Regions from separate parts of the Allorhizobium sp. Av2 genome, predicted to be linked through region 1. Evidence: predicted binding sites of a transcription regulator. Region 1 holds the regulator's gene; each other region holds the start of a gene.

Evidence for each region. Region 1 encodes LexA, which represses DNA repair genes until DNA is damaged. Its sites were predicted from a motif close to TGTTCNNNNTGTGTTCNG; they were not measured.
Region 2: the regulator LexA is predicted to act here: its motif matches at 1,875-1,892, upstream of uvrA (excinuclease ABC subunit UvrA).
Region 3: the regulator LexA is predicted to act here: its motif matches at 1,679-1,696, upstream of FS819_RS00935 (ImuA family protein).
Region 4: the regulator LexA is predicted to act here: its motif matches at 1,423-1,440, upstream of FS819_RS17950 (YifB family Mg chelatase-like AAA ATPase).

Annotation. Positions count from the first base shown of each region.
Region 1 is NZ_CP192696.1:1,702,888-1,706,018, forward strand. Features, by position in the region: gene FS819_RS08195 (pseudouridine-5'-phosphate glycosidase) at 1-906, shown strand, start outside; gene lexA (transcriptional repressor LexA) at 1,297-2,016, shown strand; gene FS819_RS08205 (ComEC/Rec2 family competence protein) at 1,997-3,131, opposite strand, start outside.
Region 2 is NZ_CP192696.1:1,542,389-1,545,519, forward strand. Features, by position in the region: gene uvrA (excinuclease ABC subunit UvrA) at 1-1,738, opposite strand, end outside; gene FS819_RS07465 (single-stranded DNA-binding protein) at 2,019-2,546, shown strand; gene FS819_RS07470 (MarC family protein) at 2,751-3,131, opposite strand, start outside.
Region 3 is NZ_CP192696.1:194,759-197,889, forward strand. Features, by position in the region: gene FS819_RS00930 (Y-family DNA polymerase) at 1-956, opposite strand, end outside; gene FS819_RS00935 (ImuA family protein) at 871-1,629, opposite strand; gene FS819_RS00940 (glycosyltransferase family 2 protein) at 2,111-3,131, opposite strand, start outside.
Region 4 is NZ_CP192696.1:3,832,502-3,835,632, reverse strand. Features, by position in the region: gene FS819_RS17950 (YifB family Mg chelatase-like AAA ATPase) at 1-1,241, opposite strand, end outside; gene gshB (glutathione synthase) at 1,588-2,535, opposite strand; gene FS819_RS17940 (cupin domain-containing protein) at 2,622-3,113, opposite strand.

The DNA of each region.
Region 1 (3,131 bases):
CCGCTCCTGCCCATCGTTTACGCCCGCGAAGTGGCTGCGGCCAAGACGCGCAACGCTCCAATAGTCGCGCTGGAATCCACCATTATCACCCATGGCATGCCCTATCCGAAAAATGTCGAGATGGCGCAAAGCGTGGAGGCAATCATTCGCGACGGTGGTGCGGTCCCAGCGACCATTGCAGTGATTGAAGGCGTTTTGCATATCGGGCTGGAAGAAGATCAGCTGCAAAAACTGGCGCAAATGACTGATGTCCTAAAAGTCTCTCGTGCCGATCTCGCTTACGCCATTGCCGAACGCCGCACCGGCGCTACCACGGTAGCCGCGACGATGATCGCCGCCGCCCGCGCCAACATCTCAGTTTTTGCCACCGGCGGCATCGGCGGCGTGCATCGTGGCGCAGAAGAAAGCTTCGACATTTCAGCCGACCTGGAAGAACTGGCGCGTACTCCGGTCATCGTCGTCTGCGCCGGAGCAAAAGCCATTCTTGATATTCCCAAGACCTTGGAAGTCTTGGAAACCCGTGGCGTACCTGTCGTGACTTACGACAGCGACGAGTTTCCAGCCTTCTGGTCGAGAGAATCGGGCTTGAAAAGCCCACTCAAACTGGAAAGCCCGGCGGCAATTGCCAATTTCCAGAAGGTACGCGACCAATTGGGCGTCGACGGCGGCATGTTGATCGCCAATCCCGTGCCGGAAGCAGACGAAATTGCGCGCGAGGAGATGGAAATCTATATTGGCCGGGCGTTGGCCGCTGCCGAACGCGAGGAAATCACCGGCAAAGCCGTGACGCCTTTCCTGCTCGACGCAATCTATCACCTCACCGACGGCCGCAGCCTGATTACCAATATCGCGTTGGTGGAAAACAACGCGCGTCTTGCAGCGGAAATTGCCGTCGCGATGCTGTAAGCCACTGATATCGAAGCGGATCGGGGGTGATAATGTCCCCGATCAAACTCTGCGACAGATTATTGTCGTTGTTTTACCGTTGCCTATGCGTGCTGCACCGACTTGCAACAAAATTTCATTCTGCAATTTCACCTTTTAGATAGTATCCATTTTCTCTCTCTTTCTGCCAATTCCCAACTGACAGGCGTCAGATCAAGAAAGCAAAGACTTACTGTTTCGATACGAGCCTCTCAACCTCCCATATTTAAAGGATGCTTCTGGTCCCGCTCCTTCTCAAGACCGTCTATCGGTGCGTCATCGAAGGAAATTTGCAAGAAGGACTTGCGGAACACAACTGGAACAGATAGCGTATGTTCTGTATTTGTTTCATAATTCAAAGGGTAGGTCCCAATGCTGACTCGCAAGCAACAGGAACTTTTGCTGTTTATACACGAGCGCATGAAGGAGTCTGGGGTGCCGCCCTCCTTCGATGAAATGAAGGACGCTCTGGACCTCGCCTCCAAATCCGGCATTCACCGGCTGATCACCGCTTTGGAAGAGCGCGGCTTCATCCGTCGCTTGCCAAATCGCGCGCGAGCACTGGAAGTGATCAAGCTGCCGGAGGCCATGACGTCCAGCATACCGCCCCGACGCACAGGATTTTCGCCATCCGTCATTGAAGGCAGCCGAGGCAAGTTGCAGGCAGTGCCATCCGCTCCGGCCAAACCGGTCGAGGAAGTACGCAATTCCTCATCCATACCAGTGATGGGCCGTATCGCGGCAGGCGTGCCGATCTCCGCTATCCAGAACAACACCCATGACATTTCCGTGCCGATGGAAATGCTGGGCAGCGGCGAACATTACGCCCTTGAGGTCAAAGGCGATTCGATGATCGAAGCCGGCATTCTCGATGGTGACACGGTGATCATCCGCAACGCCACCACGGCCAATCCGGGCGATATCGTCGTTGCTCTGGTAGACGACGAGGAAGCCACCTTGAAACGCTTCCGCCGCCGTGGGGCGTCGATCGCGCTGGAAGCTGCCAATCCGGCCTATGAAACCCGGATTTTCGGACCGGACCGGGTAAAAATCCAGGGCAAGCTCGTCGGTCTTATTCGTCGCTATCACTAAGCTCTCTGCCATCTCCAGCGCCTGACTGGGCGTCGTCGCTGGCAGCAGATGGAACATTGGCGTGGGCCGTACCATCCGGCCGGTCATAGCGATTGCTGCGCCAGTCGAAATAACGATGGCGAGTCCAGGGCCGATACTGATTTTGAAATGCCGTAACGATATGCAGCGTTCGTGTGGCGGGATCACCAAGCGTGATTTCCATTGCACCGAACCGTCGCAAATCGTTACGGGTCAGGACTTTCGGGGGACGTGACAGCATCGTTCCAGCGGTAGCGGCCTTCTCGGTTTGCGAGAACGCGAGAGGTTCACCCGATTCTATTCGGGACGGGGAATTCTGGTCCGAGTTTGAGGCACCGCCCGTCACGTGGCTATCCGTGTGCACGGCAACGTCCTGCCCCGGTACCGTAGTTGCACTGGCTGCAGAAATCTCTCCCGCTTGCGTCCGGCTAATCGTTTGGGAGCGAACGGACGGGCTGCTGTTGTCAGATGCCAGCACATCATCATCGGCCATCATCCGTTCATTTTCAACGTCCAACCCAGTGCCGTCTTCCGTAGCGTCCCGGATAACGGTCATTCCGGTGTTTTCAGAGGAAGCAGTTGATGCCATCGGCGCCTTGCAGACGGCATCGCGACTGACCTCAGTCGAGACGATCAGGTCGGACAGGGCGCAGGCGGCCTGGCTATAGTCGCGGTTCTGTACCAGGCTGACTGTCCAACCATTGCTGAGTCTTGCCAGGCAAAAGGCATCGGTGCGGCAATGGAAAAGATCAGGTTTTTTATCGGCCTTCTCCTTTGCCACCCTCATCTCCGCCATAGCCTGTTGTGGCTCGACCGGCTCCCTTCCCTTGGCATTTTGGCCGCCCGTCTTTGGTTTTGTTTTTCCGGCCCGCGTTGTTTCCCCCGCTCCCTGTTGGCCTTTTTCCATTTCGACAGCTGCCAGCTTGGGCAATATTTCAGGCGCAATCGGATCGGCAATGTCGAGCACTGAGCGCCATTGGTTGAAAACGAAACCCGGCGGACGCTTCTTGTTGGTGGCAACGGTCAAGACATTGCGGTCGTCGGTCCGAAACAGAGCAAACAGTTGACCATCTTCGGTTACGGCAAGATCAGGCAGT
Region 2 (3,131 bases), 160 kb from region 1:
CCACATAATCGGCAGCCAGAATGGCGTCCTCGTCATGCTCGACGACGATTACCGTATTGCCGATATCGCGCAGGTGTTTGAGCGTATCGAGAAGCCGGGCATTGTCGCGCTGATGCAGGCCAATCGAAGGTTCATCCAGCACATAAAGTACGCCGGTCAGGCCTGAACCGATCTGTGAGGCAAGCCGGATACGCTGGCTTTCTCCGCCTGACAGAGTGCCGGAGTTGCGCGACAGGCTGAGATAGTCCAGCCCGACATCGTTGAGGAAGCTCAGGCGCTCGCGGATTTCCTTGAGAATACGAACGGCGATTTCGTTCTGCTTGTCGGTAAGCAGACCAGGCAGGGTCTCGAACCAGCCACCGGCAACCCGGATCGACATTTCCGTTACCTGACCGATATGCAGGCCGTTGATTTTCACCGCCAGCGCTTCGGGTTTCAGCCTGAAACCTTTGCAGGCAGGGCAGGGCGCAGCGGACATGTAGCGCTCGATTTCTTCCCGCGCCCAGGCGCTATCGGTTTCCTTCCAGCGGCGCTCCAGGTTTGGCACGATGCCTTCGAAGGTCTTTGTCGCGCTATAGGAGCGTGCGCCGTCGGCGTAGTGAAACTCGATCTTTTCTTCCGTGCCGTGCAGGATGGATTTCTGCGCCTCCGCGCTCAGCTCAGACCATTTGCTGGTCAGCTTGAAGCCAAAAGCCTTGCCAAGACCTTCAAGGGTCTGGTCGTAATAAGGCGAGCTGGATTTCGCCCAAGGTGCAATCGCGCCATCCTTCAACCGCTTGTCGGCTTCGGGAATGATCAGCGCTTCATCGATCTTCTGCTGGAAACCGAGGCCGTCGCAGGTTGGGCAAGCGCCGAACGGATTGTTGAAAGAGAACAGCCGTGGCTCGATTTCCGGAATGGTAAAGCCGGAGACCGGGCAGGCGAATTTTTCCGAAAACAGCACCCGCTCATGGGTCTCGTTCAACGATTTATTGGCGGAGCCGCCAGCCGATGTTTCATTGGCCGGCAGGGGCTTGTCGGCAAATTCGGCGACCGCCAGCCCATCGGCAAGGCGAAGGCAGGTTTCCAGGCTGTCGGCCAGCCGCGAGGCCATGTCGGCCCGCACCACAACACGGTCAACCACGATATCGATATCGTGCTTGTATTTCTTGTCGAGGGTGGGTGCCTCGGCGATTTCATAGAACTGGCCATCGATCTTGACGCGCTGGAAGCCCTTCTTCATCAGCTCGGCGAGTTCTTTCTTATACTCGCCCTTGCGGCCCCGGATCAGAGGCGCAAGAATATAAAGCCGCGTCCCTTCCTCAAAGGCCAGAACACGGTCAACCATCTGGCTAACGGTCTGGCTCTCGATCGGCAGGCCGGTGGCTGGCGAATAGGGCACGCCAACGCGGGCAAACAGCAGGCGCATGTAGTCGTAGATTTCGGTGACTGTCCCGACCGTCGAGCGCGGATTGCGCGAGGTGGTCTTTTGCTCGATGGAGATTGCAGGCGACAGGCCTTCGATCAGGTCCACGTCGGGCTTCTGCATCATCTCCAGGAACTGCCGGGCATAGGCCGACAAGCTTTCGACGTAGCGGCGCTGGCCCTCGGCATAGATCGTATCGAAGGCCAGCGACGACTTTCCCGAGCCGGAAAGGCCGGTCATCACGATCAGGCTGTTGCGCGGCAGGTCAAGGTCGATGCCCTTGAGATTGTGCTCGCGCGCACCACGGATGGAAATCGTCTTCAATTCGCTCATAACAAAACTCGGTTTGGGACAAGAGCCGCAGGCGGGAATGCCGCTCCTTATTTAGTCACTGCTGCCGTCCTGTCGAGACGGGTGGGTCGATTATGCGTTCGATTCCGATAGAGTTGACGGCATCATACAAATTTATTAGAACAAATAAAGAACATTTTTTGGTTTAGATTCTTCGCTGTGGATTACAGGTGATCTGCCTGCCCTTAATCGACAGGGATAGGATAAGGTTAAAATTGATTGGATTTGTAAGCCGCCCCATGGTGGCAGCGAGGTGAGTATCATGGCTGGAAGCGTCAACAAGGTTATATTGATCGGCAATCTGGGCGCCGACCCGGAAATTCGCCGTACCCAGGACGGTAAGCCGATTGCCAACCTGCGCATCGCCACGTCCGAATCCTGGCGCGACCGTAATTCCGGCGAGCGCAAGGAAAAGACTGAATGGCATAGCGTGGTGATCTTCAATGAAGGTCTCTGCAAGGTGGCCGAACAATATCTGAAGAAGGGCGCGACTGTTTATATCGAGGGCCAGCTTCAGACCCGCAAATGGCAGGACCAGAACGGCAATGACCGTTACTCGACGGAAATCGTCCTCCAGGGCTTCAATTCGACCCTGACCATGCTTGGCGGTCGTGGCGATGGGGCAGGCGGCGGTGCTGCCCGTGGCGGCAGCGATTTCGGCGGCGGCGGTGGCTACGACGACTACGGCTCGGCCCCGGCCCGCAGCGGCGGCGCTTCGTCCGGCGGCCGTGGCGCCAGTGCGCCATCGGGCGGATTCTCGCGCGATATGGATGATGATATTCCGTTCTGATTTGCGACGTTCAGCCGGAGTTCTTCGGTTCAGGCGCATCCTCATTGGGATGCGTCTTTTTCTTTATGATTGAGGGTCTCATACGAAGAGTCATTGAAGATGACACTTCGTATTTTTTTTGCAAATATCTCAAGCGATTGATGCATTTGAGATATTTGCAATACCATCAAGGCGAGGATGCGTCAGCATGCCAGAGCTTTGGTATCAGAGGTGAAATGCCGACTTGATGCCGTCAACGACGAATTGCACGGAGAGCGCGGCCAGTATGACGCCGAGCAGGCGTGTCAGGATCGCCCGACCCGTCACCCCTAAAAACCGGTCAAGCCGATCTGCGATCACAAGCGCCAACAGCACGATGCCGATGCAGAGTGCGAGAACCAGGATCAGTTCTGTGCGCTCGACCGGGCTCGGCAGGGAGCTGGCCAGCAGGATGGTGGCAGAAATGGCCCCAGGGCCAGCAATCAGCGGCAGGGCAAGCGGGAAAACCGCGATATGGTGCATGTGATCGCGGGTAATCGCGTCTTCCGATGTCTTTTCCTTGCGCTCGTGACGTTTCTCGAAAATCATTTCGAAGGCGATGGCAAA
Region 3 (3,131 bases), 1.5 Mb from region 1:
TTGTCGCATAACAGGCGGGTCAAACGCCGCACATGGCGGACGGGCTGCGCCGTGGCGACGCGCACGAGGGCTATCTGATTGTCGACACGGTAGCACAAAAGGTCGAGATGCCGGACGCCTAGCCCCCGTATCTCAAGTGCGTCGCATAGATGAACGACAAGCTTGCCAATGTAACGCGCAATGGTTTCGGCGGCGGCAATCGGTTCGGCGAAAATGCGCTGCACCTCCGTGAGGTCGGGCGACTGTACACGCAGGATTGGCTCGTTGAGTATGCCGAAGGCCTGGTCGATTCGCCGCCCCAGTTCTGGCCCGAACCGCAGGGTCAGTGGCGCACGCGGTTGCGCGGCCACTTCGCCAATGCGTGTAAAACCCATCACGCGCAAGCCTTCTACGGTTTCACGCGCCACCCGCAAGGCACGGATCGGCAAGTCGAGCATTGCGAGACGGCTTTCGCCGGGGGGAGTGATTAAAGCCGGTCGGCTCTGATACCGTGCGAGGGCGTGAGCAGCGCCCCATGTATCGGCGATCGCCGCACGGACCCGCGTGCCGGAAGCCTCGATGCGCGCGATCATATCGGTCAGCATCGCGGCTTCGCCGCCGTGCAAATGGTCGGCGCCTGTGGTGTCGATGACCAGACCATCGGGGGGATCGGCAGCGACGGCAGGCGTGTAGCGCAAAGCCCAGAGCGCCAGACGGTTCAGGGCGCGGACATCGGCGAGCGGATCGGCGTCGCGGACGATCAGGCCCGGTACCAGCGCCTGCGCTTTCGCCGCCGGCATGCCGACGCGCAGGCCGGCGGCCAGGGCGACGCTGTCTGCCGCGGTGACGACGCGCCGCTGGCCTTGCCTGCCGATCAGGACAAGCGGTGCCTCAAGAGGCACGGTTGTGGCGTCGGATGTCCGCCGCAGCCGATCGGTCGGCCAGGTCGGCAGGAATAGCGAGACAACCCTTGGCATCACAAGCCTCCACTTCGATATCGGCGCTGCCGGTCCGACAGCGAATGAGTTCCACGCGCCAGCGGGCGCGGCCGACGCCGGGCACCGGCAGCGGTGAGGAGGGCAGGGCGGAGATGCGCCATCGGGTAACGGCCGCCGTCGGCTGCCCGAAGTTCGACGCCTCCGCCTGGCGTCGCCAGCGACGAATGACGAGTGCCAGGGTGCCCGTACTTTCAGCGGCGAGTTGCAGGCGGCGGGACGCGATCATGGACAGTTTGGCCACCTCGCATACGATGGCGCCAAACCCACCATGGCGCAGGCCCTCTTCGGCGCAGGCCAGCACATCGGCTTCGTTGCCAGCCTCGACATAGATGACGCGTCCCGGTGCCAGTCCAGCCTGTGCCAGCGATGGTGCAAACAGGTCCTGCCGCGTGATGCACCACAGGATCTTGCCCTTGGCGCGCGCCGCCAGTCCCGCTGTAAATAGAGCGGCTGCCGCGCCGTCGACCGTGCCATTGCCAGCTCCAGCCACCTCGTGCAGGGCGCCCATCGCCAGCCCACCGCCAGGCAGGACATTGTCGATCTCGGCAACGCCGAACGGCAGGACGTCGCGTCGCCGGACAGGGCCGCCCTCCAGTTGATCGATCCGGGCGCGCAGTTGAGTGACAACGGGGCTGACGACGGGGGTATTCATGTCAGAAAAGAGATCTCCTTGGCATTTCCAATGCGATTTCGGATATCGATGTTCTTTATTTGTTCTGTTTGTGAACATGAGTCAATGCGAATCTATGATGCATCAGGACAGTACCGGAACGGTGAGACATAGAGGCTGTCGGAATCTGTGAGAGAATCCAAATGTATCCGGAGTTTCTGCGGTTGAGAGTGTTCGCCAGACGCGGCAAAGAAATTTTTTGCTGAGGAACTGGAGCTGCAAAAGCTGCGGCAGATGTGCATGCCTTTGTCGAAGGTCGCAGGCTGGATAATGATGTCCATGCAATGCGGCCCCATGTGATGCGGGGTTTTAAGAACGGTACCAAAGCCAGGATCGAGTGTATGCAGGCCGACCGAACTCTCTTTTGCGCCCGCTTTGATCAACCCAAGTTGCCGATTGCATGTGGCGGTATCGGGCCTATGGCTGAGCTACTCGCCTGTTGGTCGTGATTTGCAACGGATGTTCAGTTCTGTTTGGGTTGACCACTTTCATTCGCAACCCTTGTTGCGCGTTTTCGCTCGCCGCCTCTCGGTGCATGTGGTGTCTTGTTCCAGAAGAACGGTTTGGTTTTCAGCTCGATCATCGCCCGCCAGGCGGCAATGGATGTCATCAGCCAATAGAGCGGAATGAACAGGTAGCGTTTGCCGATGCGGCGGCGTTCGAATTCGGTCATGGCGGCCCTGCCGAGGGCTAGGAAAATAAGGTAGCTGCCGAGGATATTCACCAGGTCGATCCAGAAGACCGTCAGGTCGCGCAGGGGAATGCCCGTGGCAGGCGGGTTGGCCATGCTGTAGACGGTCATGGTCAGGAACAGCAGAAGGGCGGGATGGCTCAGCGATGATAGCAGCATTCCGCCAATCATCAGATGAAAGACGGCAAAGGCCGATCCCCCCATTTCCTTGCAGGCGATACGCGGTTCGCGCATGACGATCAGCCATGTCTGTAGCCAGCCCTTGAACCATCGGCTGCGCTGGCCCATCCAGATTCGGCTGCTGACCGGTGCATCCTCAAGGGTTTGCCGGGTGATCGTTTCACAGCGATAGCCAGCCCGGAACAGCCGCAGGCCGAGGTCTGCATCCTCTGTAACATTATAGGGATCCCAGGCGCCGACATCCTTCAGCGCCTCGATACGGAAGTGGTTTGAGGTGCCGCCGAGCGGCAAGGGCATGCCATGATAGGCCAGCATTGGCAGAGTGCCGCGAAACAAAGCCGCATATTCGAGCGCAAACAAGGCGCTGATCCAGCTTTCATCGCCATTGGCGATAATCAGCGGCGCTTGCAGGCAAGCCACTTCGGGGGGACGGCACAGGAAATGCGCATAGGCCTCCTTGAGTTGGGCGGGATGCGGACGATCTTCGGCATCGTAGAGCACTAGGAAATCGCCACGTGCGCCTGACAGCGCATAGCTGAGCGCCTTCGGCTTGGTGCGCGGCCCAATCGGTGGGGTCGGGACGATCTCGATATGGGCTGGTATGTCGGCTTCT
Region 4 (3,131 bases), 1.7 Mb from region 1:
GCGACAGCGACGCGGCGGGCGACATCGGCGCTTTTTTCGGCTGCCATCGGCTTGATCAGGTCCATGGCCGAAACGGCGGGGACATCGATGCGAATATCGATCCGATCCAGCAGCGGACCGGAAATCCGGCCCTGATATTCGGTCAGGCAGCGAATGCCGCGCGCGCAGGTATGCCCCGGCTCACCCGCCATACCGCAACGGCAGGGGTTCATCGCGGCAATCAACTGAAAACTGGCCGGATAGGTGACGCGGTGATTGGCGCGGGCAATGACGCATTCGCCGCTTTCCAGCGGCTGGCGCAAGGCATCCAGCACTTGTGGAGAAAATTCCGGAAATTCATCGAGAAACAACACGCCGTTATGGGCAAGCGAAGCCTCGCCCGGCCGGGCGCGCAAGCCGCCGCCAACCAGCGCCGCCATGGTGGCGGAATGATGCGGCGTGCGAAACGGTCTACGGTCCGACAATTTTCCACCCGCCAATTGCCCGGCGATGGAATGGATCATCGACACATCCAGAAGCTCTGGCGCCGACAGGACCGGCAGAATGGACGGCAGGCGGGCCGCCAGCATGGATTTCCCCGATCCTGGCGGGCCAACCATCAGCAGGTTGTGGCCCCCGGCAGCGGCCACTTCCAACGCCCGCTTGGCGCTTTCCTGACCGCGAATATCGGCGAGGTCAGGCAGGTTGCCCGGCAGCGCCCGGCTGGCCGGGTTCGGGCGCGTCAGAACTTGGGTGCCACGAAAATGATTGGCGAGCGCAATCAGGCTGCGGGGGGCGAGAATATCCATGTCTGAGCCCGCCCAGGCTGCCTCCGGGCCGCTATCCGCCGGGCAGATCAGCCCTTTGCCAAGTGCATTGGCTGCCATCGCCGCTGGCAGAGCACCGGCAACGGCAGCAATCGTGCCATCCAGGTTCAGCTCACCAACCACAAGATAATCGCCCAGCACATCGGCAGGAATGGCGCCGAGCGCGGCCATCAGGCCAAGGGCGATGGCCAGATCGAAATGCGACCCTTCCTTGGGCAGATCCGCAGGCGCCAGATTGATTGTGACCCGCTTGGGCGGCAGCGCCAGTCCGGAGGCATGCAGGGCCGCCTGAACTCGTTCCCGGCTTTCGGCCACCGCCTTGTCCGGCAGGCCGACGATCTGCACGCCGATCTTGCCGGGTGCGACCATGACCTGCACATCGACAGGCACGCCATCAATGCCCTGAAACGCAACCGTACCCACCCGTGCAACCATATCCCAGCCCCCTTGCCGGCAGCGGTCCATCCGCCCCTACGCAATTTCATGGATTTCGCCGGACGAAAAAGAGAAAATGCGTTTAAAATCAATATTTTAAATCAAGACATCGAGCAAAGTCCGTAACGGGCATGCTGCAATTTCCTGCAACCGTAGTTTTGCATGAAAAAGAAGTGACGACAAGAACAATAAATGAACAAAGACCCGTTTCGAGGGCAAAATGGTTGTATTCGGTTGTGCTTTCAGAACAAAAGGGAACGCTTCCAGCACCCCGCAACGCCAAAGTTTTATCAAACCCAACGTGGCGGGGCGCAGAAAACACTCTCCGATCAATTGTCGAACAGGATCAGGACCGCTTTTTCTCGATGGCGTTCCAAAGCAAGCTGGCGATATCGGCGCCACCGAAATTCTTGACCTCGCGGATGCCGGTTGGCGAGGTAACGTTGATCTCAGTCATATAATCGCCGATCACATCGATGCCGACCAGCAGGAAGCCGCGTTCGCGCAGCGCAGGCCCGATCCGGGCGCAGATTTCACGCTCGCGAGTCGTCAGTTCCGTTGGTTCCGGCTTGCCTCCCGCATGCATGTTGGAGCGCGCATCATGCTCGGCAGGCACCCGGTTAATCGCGCCGACGGGTTCACCGTCCACCAGGATGATCCGCTTGTCGCCCTTGCGCACGGCAGGCAAATAGCCCTGGGCGATAAAGGGTTCGCGGAACATCTGGCCGAACATTTCCATCAGCGAGGAAAAATTGCGGTCGTCACGGGTGGAATGGAACACCCCTGCCCCGCCATTGCCGTAGAGCGGCTTCAGGATAATATCGCCCTGTTCGGCCCGGAAAGCGGCAATTTCCGCCGGGTCGCGGGTGATCAGCGTTGGCGGCATCAGGTCGGCATATTCGGTGACGAAGATCTTTTCCGGCGAATTGCGCACCCAGGCCGGATCGTTGACAACAAGCGTCTTCGGGTGAATGCGCTCCAGCATATGGGTGGCGGTGATATAAGCCATGTCGAATGGCGGGTCCTGGCGCAGCAGCACCACATCCATCGTCGACAGATCGACGCGCTCCGGGCTGCCGAGGGTGAAGTGATCGCCCTTCACATCGCGCACTTCCATCGGCTCCACCGTCGCATAGACGCGGCCATCGCGCATGGTCAGCCGGTCGGGTGTATAATGGAACAGCTTATAGCCGCGGGCCTGAGCTTCCAGGCTCATGGCGAAGGTGGAATCCCCTGAAATATTGATGGAGGATACATGGTCCATCTGGACGGCGACATTGCGGATCTGGGCCATAATCTTTCTCGCGTTGCATTTGGAGGAAGATTTAGGACGCGGCGACCGCGAACGCAACGTCCGGCAGAGGCCAAATTTTCAACCGCTCAAATCGGGGCGCGTGATCCACTCCGCAGAGCATTTCGAAGCCGGTAAAGCGTTGCGATTGGCTCCGGGAAAGGCTTACGCAGAAAGGCGATCTTGCGCACATAGGTCTCGATGCGCCAGGTGGCCCAGGTTCCGCCCTTGAAATAGGCGATATCGCCGGTCTTCAGCAATCGCTCGGTGCCATCCTGCGCGGTCACATGCACTTCGCCCTCCTGGATCACCACGGTCTCGTCCCAGCCGAAATACCAGCGGAAACTTCCAGCGGTGCAATCCCAGACAGCTGTAGAGCTTGCTTCATCAGGACTTTGCGAGTGATTAGCCAGCCGAGCCTGCGGATCACCCTCGAGTATCCAGTCCGGATTGATTGGCGCCGGTTGCAGGCTCAAATTCCCGGCATTGGCGGCGACCAGCGGTGGCGTGTCTTCCGCTCTAAAACGCGGCAAAGCCATGGCTGCCCCGGCCATGGCTGCGAACAAAAGCTTGACTGGCATAGACGTCCCCCTTGTAGT